One region of the Actinoallomurus sp. CA-150999 genome, then DNA from elsewhere that is predicted to be linked to it. Evidence: riboswitches for the same ligand, from Rfam matches in the RefSeq annotation. Region 1 holds a riboswitch; the other holds the start of a gene.

Region 1 (3,399 bases):
GGTCAGGTGCCCGCCGTGCGCGAGATCCAGGCCGAGGATCGTGTCGCCCGGCTCCAGCAGCGCGAAGTAGACCGCGATGTTGGCCTGCGCGCCCGAGTGCGGCTGCACGTTGGCACGTATTTCATCAGCACAGCCGGCGCCGAACAGGGCGATAGCCCTGTCGATCGCCAGCTGTTCGGTGACGTCGACGTACTCGCATCCGCCGTAGTAACGCCGGCCGGGGTACCCCTCGGCGTACTTGTTGGTCATCACCGAGCCCTGCGCCTCGAGGACACCGATCGGCGCGAAGTTCTCCGAGGCGATCATCTCCAGGGTGGACTGCTGGCGGTGCAGCTCCTCCGCGATCGCGGACGCGACCTCCGGATCGATCTCGGACAGGGGCAGGTTGGCAAGGCTCATGACGCCTCCTCGATGAGCTTCGCGTAGGCCTGCGCGTCGAGCAGGTCACCCGAGTCGTCACTGGTGCGCACCCGGAACAACCATCCCTCGCCGTACGGGTCGGAGTTGATCACGGCCGGGTCCTCGTCCAAGGCGGTGTTGACCGCAACGACCTCGCCGGTGACGGGCGCATAGATGTCGCTCACCGACTTGGTCGACTCGGCCTCGCCGCACGGCTCTCCGGCCTCGACGGACGCGCCCTCCTGCGGCAGCGACACATAGACGATGTCACCGAGCGCGTCGGCGGCGTACGCCGTGATGCCGACGGTCACCACACCGTCGGACGGCGCGGTGATCCACTCGTGCTCCTGGGTGTAGGAAAGCGTCTCGGGAACAGTGCTCACGAAGTCCTCCTGTAGAACGGCAGCGCTACCTTGTCGACCGGCTCGTGTTTACCGCGGATGTCCACGGCGAGGTCGGTGTCCTCGGCGTGGTCCGCGTCGATGTAGGCCATGGCGATGGGTTTGCCCAGCGTCGGGGACGGCGCACCACTGGTCACCACACCGCAGGGCGTGCCGTCCGGCGTCACGATGTCGTACCCGTGGCGCGGCGCCCGGCGCCCCCGCGCGACGAGCCCCACGAGGGTGCGCGCGGGCGGGGTGTCGGCGCGCGCGGCCAGCGCGGCGCGCCCGACGAAGCCCCCGGGCTTGTCCAGCTTGACGGTACGGCCGAGGCCGGCGTCGTACGGCGTGGTCTCGGCGGTCAGCTCGTTGCCGTACAGCGGCATGCCCGCCTCCAGCCGCAGGGTGTCGCGGGCGGACAGCCCGGCGGGCCGCAGGTCGTCGCCGCCGGCCTCGGTGACGGCGCGCCAGACGGCCACGGCGTCACCCGCCGAGACGAACAGCTCGAAACCGTCCTCGCCGGTGTACCCCGTGCGGGCGATCAGCGCGTCGATCCCGGCGACCTTCCCCGGCAGGATCGCGTAGTACTTCAGGTCGGCGAGCGCGGCGTCGGTGAGCTTCTCCAGGATGGCCTGGGCCTTCGGGCCCTGCACGGCGATGAGCGCGTACGCGTCGGAGCGGTCGTCGACGGTGGCCTTCTCGAAGCCGCCGGCCCGCTTGGTGAGCTCGGCGCGGACGGTCGCGGCGTTGGCGGCGTTCGCGACCACCATGAAGGTCTCCGGGGCGAGCCGGTAGACGATCAGATCGTCGAGGACGCCCCCGGCCGGATCGACGATCATCGTGTAGCGCGCCCGGCCGACGGCGAGCACGGACAGGTGCCCGATCAGCGCGTGGTCGAGGGCCGCTCCGGCCTGCGGGCCGGTGACGAAGATCTCTCCCATGTGGGACAGGTCGAACAGCCCGGCGCTGGTGCGGACGGCCTGATGCTCGGCGATCTCGCTCCCGTAGCGCAGCGGCATGAGGTAGCCGGCGAACTCGGTGATCATGGCGCCGAGCTCGGCGTGGACCTCGTGCAACGGTGTTCTCTTGGCGTCCGGCGTGGACATCGGGGCAGGCTCCTATCACGCGGGCGGCCGGGATCCCATCCTCCCATTGGCGCGCGGCATGCGGTCGCGGTGCCCTCCCCCTCTGTCATCGGTGCCTGAGAGCTTCACCCCCGGTCAGGGGGCTTGCACCTTCGGCGGGAGCGTCGCTCCGCTTTCCAGAGGTCGCCTGGTCCGCACGGTTCCTGTGGCCTGAGAGGTTCCGGGGAGGAGTTGCTCCTTCGGCGTACCCCGCTGGCGGCGAGGTCGCTCTCCCGCGCGGGATCAACGGCATGGCCAGGCTAGCAGCGCGGAGCCGCCGGGGAAACGGGGCCGCCGCAGGTCGCGTACCGGCAGCCCACCGGGCGGGACCGGGCGCGCCGGCCGGATCGACGACGGACCGGGTATCCCGGCTGGATCGACGACACGGGACACCTGCCGGGCGGTGGAGCGGGACTTCCGGCTCAATTCCCGTGGAACCCCGGGAGGCGCTGAAGATCGCGAATTATCTTGATCAACTAGCGGCCGCCGGGGGAGGGCGCGACGGCGGGGGCAACGCCTTTCACCATCGCATCGAGCGTGAGGAGCTCCATGGCCCACTCAAGGACATCTCGGCGGATCACCGGCTTGGCCGCGCTCGGCGCCGCAGCCGTGATCGGCCTGACCGGAGCCTGCTCGCCCGGTCAGTCGGCGGGCACCGTCGCGGCCCGCGCCGCGGCGCCCGCCGCCGCGGCCGGCAGCCCGGTCGACATGACCAGCGGCTTCTACGTCGCCCCGGACTCCAACCCCGCCAAGTGGGTACGGGACAACCCCGGCGACGCGCGCGCCGCCCAGATCAAGTCGGCGATCGCCGACAAGCCGACGGCGGCCTGGTTCGGCGACTGGAACAGCGACATCGGAACGGCGGTCTCGGACTACGTCGGCGCCGCCGACGCCGCCGACAAGCTGCCCGTCCTCGTCGCGTACAACATCCCCGGCCGGGACTGTTCGGGCGAGTCCAAGGGCGGTTCGGACAAGGACAAGTACGAGGGGTGGATCTCGGCCTTCGCCGGCGCGATCGGGACCCGGCCCGCCGTCGTGGTCATCGAACCGGACGCCCTTGCCCAGCTCGACTGCCTGCCGACCGACTCGGACCGGCAGTTCCGCCTGGACCTGCTGAAGTTCGCGACCGAGCAGTTCAAGGCCAAGGCGCCGAACACCTGGGCGTACCTCGACGCCGGCAACGCCAAGTGGATCGCCCCGGACACCATGGCCCAGCGGCTGGAGTCCGCCGGCGTGCACAACGTCCGGGGCTTCGCCGTCAACGTCTCGAACTACTACACCACCGACGAGTCGGAGTCCTACGGCACGGCGGTGAACGCCTCGCTGTCGAGCAAGGTGCCGTTCATCGTCGACACCAGCCGTAACGGCAACGGATCGAAGAACGGGGAGTGGTGCAATCCGGCGGGCCGCAAGCTCGGCGTCACGCCCCAGGTCGGCGGCGGCGCGGAGATGCTGCTGTGGGTGAAGGTCCCCGGCGACTCCGACGGATCCTGCGG
Region 2 (3,399 bases), 3.1 Mb from region 1:
ATCGCCGTCTCCGAGCGGTGCGCGTGGAAGACCGGGTGCGTCAGGTAGCCGCTCTCCCGGCGGACGGCCGGAGGCAGCGCGGCCCCCGCGTGGACGGACAGGGCCTCGTTGCCGGCCAGGCCGAACGCCCGCCACACCGCGGCGACGTGCTCGTCCGTCGTGGTCTCGTCGCAGGCGATCCCCACGTGGTCGGCGTCCACGAGGCGCAGGTTGATCCCGCCCTCGCGCGCCCGCCGTACGACCTCCTCGGCGCGGCCGGGGACACGGGCGAGCACGGTGTCGAAGAAGGTCTCGTGGACGATCTCGGCGCCGACCGCGGCGAGGCCGCCCGCGAGGCGTACGGCCTGCTCGTGGACCCGTTCGGCGATGCCCCGGAGTCCCTCCGGGCCGTGGTAGACCGCGTACATGCTCGCCATCACGGCCAGCAGCACCTGAGCGGTGCAGATGTTGCTCGTGGCCTTCTCGCGGCGGATGTGCTGCTCGCGCGTCTGCAGCGCCAGGCGGTAGGCCGGGTCGCCGTCCACGTCGACGGACACGCCGACGAGACGTCCGGGCAGCTGCCGCTGCAGGCCCTCGCGCACGGCCATGTAGCCGGCATGCGGGCCGCCGAAGCCGTACGGCACGCCGAACCGCTGCGACGTCCCGACCGCGATGTCCGCGCCGAACTCCCCCGGCGGCGTGAGCAACGTCAGCGCCAGCAGGTCGGCGGACACGACGACCTGCGCGCCGCGCTCGTGCGCGGCCGCCGTCACGGCCGACAGGTCGCGCACGGCGCCGCTCGCGCCGGGGTACTGCAGCAGGACGCCGAAGAACTCGCCGGCCGGCAGCCCCTCGGACAGGTCGGCGACCACGACGTCGATGCCGAGCGGCAGCGCCCGTGTGCGGATGACCTCGATCGTCTGCGGCAGCGCGTCGGCGTCGATCAGGAAGGTGTCCCCGGCCTTGGCGGCCCGGTGCGCGAGGGTCATCGCCTCGGCCGCCGCGGTGCCCTCGTCGAGCAGCGAGGCGTTCGCGACCGGCAGCCCCGTCAGGTCGCTCACGACGGTCTGGAAGTTCAGCAGCGCCTCGAGGCGGCCCTGGGAGATCTCCGGCTGGTACGGCGTGTAGGCGGTGTACCAGCCGGGATTCTCCAGGACGTTCCGGAGGATCACCCCGGGCGTGACCGTGCCGTGGTAGCCCAGCCCGATCATCGAGGTGAGGACCTGGTTCTCCGAGGCCAGCTCACGCAGCCGGGCCAGCGCCCGCACCTCGGTGAGCGCCGGCGGCAGATCCAGCGGACGGTCGGTGCGGATCACCGTGGGCACGGCGGCGTCGACGAGGGCTTTGACACTCGGAAAGCCGACGGCCTTGGCCATCTCGGCGCGGTCGCCGCGCGACGGCCCGATGTGCCGATCGGCGAAGGGGACCTCGGTCATTGGGGAGCCTCCTGGTGCGATGGGTGCGCAACCACACCACCGGGCAGGCCGGTGGCCGGTCTCCCCCTCTGTCAGTGAACCTGAGAGCTTCACCGCGCCGGAGCGCGGCTTGCACCTTCGGTGAGGCCCGGCGTGGATCGCCGTCCTGCTTTCCAGAGGTGCCTCACTCGTACGGTCCTTTTGCCTGAGAGGTTCCGGGGAGGGTTGCTCCTTCGGCGCCCCGCACCACGCTGTGCGAAGTCTCTCCCGTACGAGGTCGACGGCGGTTCCACCCTACCGGAGGCGTCGCCCGTCGCCGCGAACCCGGCTCCCCGAAGATCAATCCGTCGTCCCGTGCGACGATGGGCGGCCCGGCGACGGCGACGAGGAGGGTCCGATGGACGAGACCTGGCGGCTGATCGAGTGTTGTCACGCGTTCGTCTACTTCGCGCCGGAGGCCAAGGCGGCGTACGCCGACGCGGGTCTCAAGGGTTTCTGGATGGGCTACTTCGCCTCCCGGTCGGCGGCCCTGGGCGCGCCCTCCCCCGAGGTCGTCACGGCCGCGTTCTACAACTTCGCGCCGCGCATGGTCGCCCGCGCGATCCCCGACGCCTGGCGCTACTCCTCGCCCGAGACCGTCCTGGCCGCCCGGACGGCCGTCGTGGACCGGTCCCTGCGCCGCCTGCTCGGTGACCTGTTGGACTCGCCAGACGTCGCGGAGGCCGCGGCCCTGGCCGGACGGGCGGTGGAGGCGGCACCGGCCCCGGGCCGCGTCCTGTTCGCGGCGCACGCCGCCCTGCCCCGGCCCGCCGAGCCGCACCTGGCGCTGTGGCACGCCGTCACCGCGCTCCGGGAGTTCCGCGGGGACGGGCACGTCGCCGCCCTGCTCACCGCCGGGCTCGACGGCTGCGAGGCGAACGTCGTCGCGGGCGCACTCGGCCTCACCCCGCCCGAGCAGCGTTACTTTCGCGGCTGGACCGAACAGGAGTGGACGACGGCCGCCGACCGGCTGCGGGACCGGGGCCTCCTCGACGCCGACGGCGCTCTCACCGCCGAGGGCCGTACGCACCGGCGGGCGATCGAGGACACCACCGACCGGCTCGCCGGTCCGCCGCTGGACGCCCTCGGCCGGGACGGCGCGGCCCGGCTGGCCGACCTCCTCCGCCCGCTGGCGCGGCGGATCGTCGAGGCCGGCGCCGTGCCCTTCCCGAACGCGATGGGGATGTCCCGGTCCGCCCCGTCGACGCCCTCGTGACCGGCACCGATGCCGTCCCGGGGCCCCTCGTTATGCCGCACTACTCGATCACCTGGGCCGCCCGGGTGGTCTCCGCGCCTGCGAGGAGGTCGTCGAGGCCGGCCGTGGCCCCCACCGGTCCGGGGCGATCCAGCAGGGGGGCACCCGCTCCGCCGACCCGTCAGCGGTTCACCGTCCGATAGCGGTGTACCGCCGCCGGGACGAAGACGAGCAGCAGGGCCGCCGACCACAGCAGGGTGGCGGTCACCGGGTGACGGAGGGGCCACACGAGGTGGGCGCTCCCGGGCGCGCCGGGGTTGCCGAACAGATCCCGGCACGCGGCGACGATCGCACTGACCGGGTTCCAGTCGGCGATGGCGCGCAGCCATGCCGGCATGCCCGCGGTCGGCACGAACGAGTTGGACACCATCGTGATCGGGAAGATCAGCGGGACGAGATTGTCCAGCGTCTCCTCCTTGAGCAGCAGTCCGAGGAGCACACCGCCCCAGCTGATCGCGTACCGCATCAGGACCAGCAGGGCGAAGGCGGTCAGCGTCCGGACCGGCCCCTCGTGCGGGCGCCAGCCGACGGCGAAACCGCAGGCGACCATGACCACCATGCCGAGGGCGCCGGTGATGATGTCCGCGCCCGTCTGCCCGAACGGCACCGCCGACCGTGCCATCGGCATGGACCGGAACCGGTCCATGACACCGCGGCCGGCGTCCTGGGCGACCACCATCGAGGTGGCCAGCACGCCCGTGAACGCGGTCA

Evidence for each region. A riboswitch is a leader RNA that binds a small molecule or an ion and turns the genes downstream of it on or off. The one in region 1 is predicted to bind glycine.
Region 2: linked by a shared signal. The riboswitch ahead of gcvP (aminomethyl-transferring glycine dehydrogenase) and the one ahead of gcvT (glycine cleavage system aminomethyltransferase GcvT) in region 1 are both predicted to bind glycine.

Annotation. Positions count from the first base shown of each region.
Region 1 covers NZ_CP192063.1:9,556,660-9,560,058, reverse strand. Annotated here, with positions in the region: gene glyA (serine hydroxymethyltransferase) at 1-399, opposite strand, end outside; gene gcvH (glycine cleavage system protein GcvH) at 396-782, opposite strand; gene gcvT (glycine cleavage system aminomethyltransferase GcvT) at 779-1,885, opposite strand; glycine riboswitch at 2,052-2,149, opposite strand; gene ACQP2O_RS43870 (glycoside hydrolase family 6 protein) at 2,453-3,399, shown strand, end outside.
Region 2 covers NZ_CP192063.1:6,450,246-6,453,644, forward strand. Annotated here, with positions in the region: gene gcvP (aminomethyl-transferring glycine dehydrogenase) at 1-1,415, opposite strand, end outside; glycine riboswitch at 1,578-1,674, opposite strand; gene ACQP2O_RS29905 (SCO6745 family protein) at 1,792-2,649, shown strand; gene ACQP2O_RS29910 (ABC transporter permease) at 2,810-3,399, opposite strand, start outside.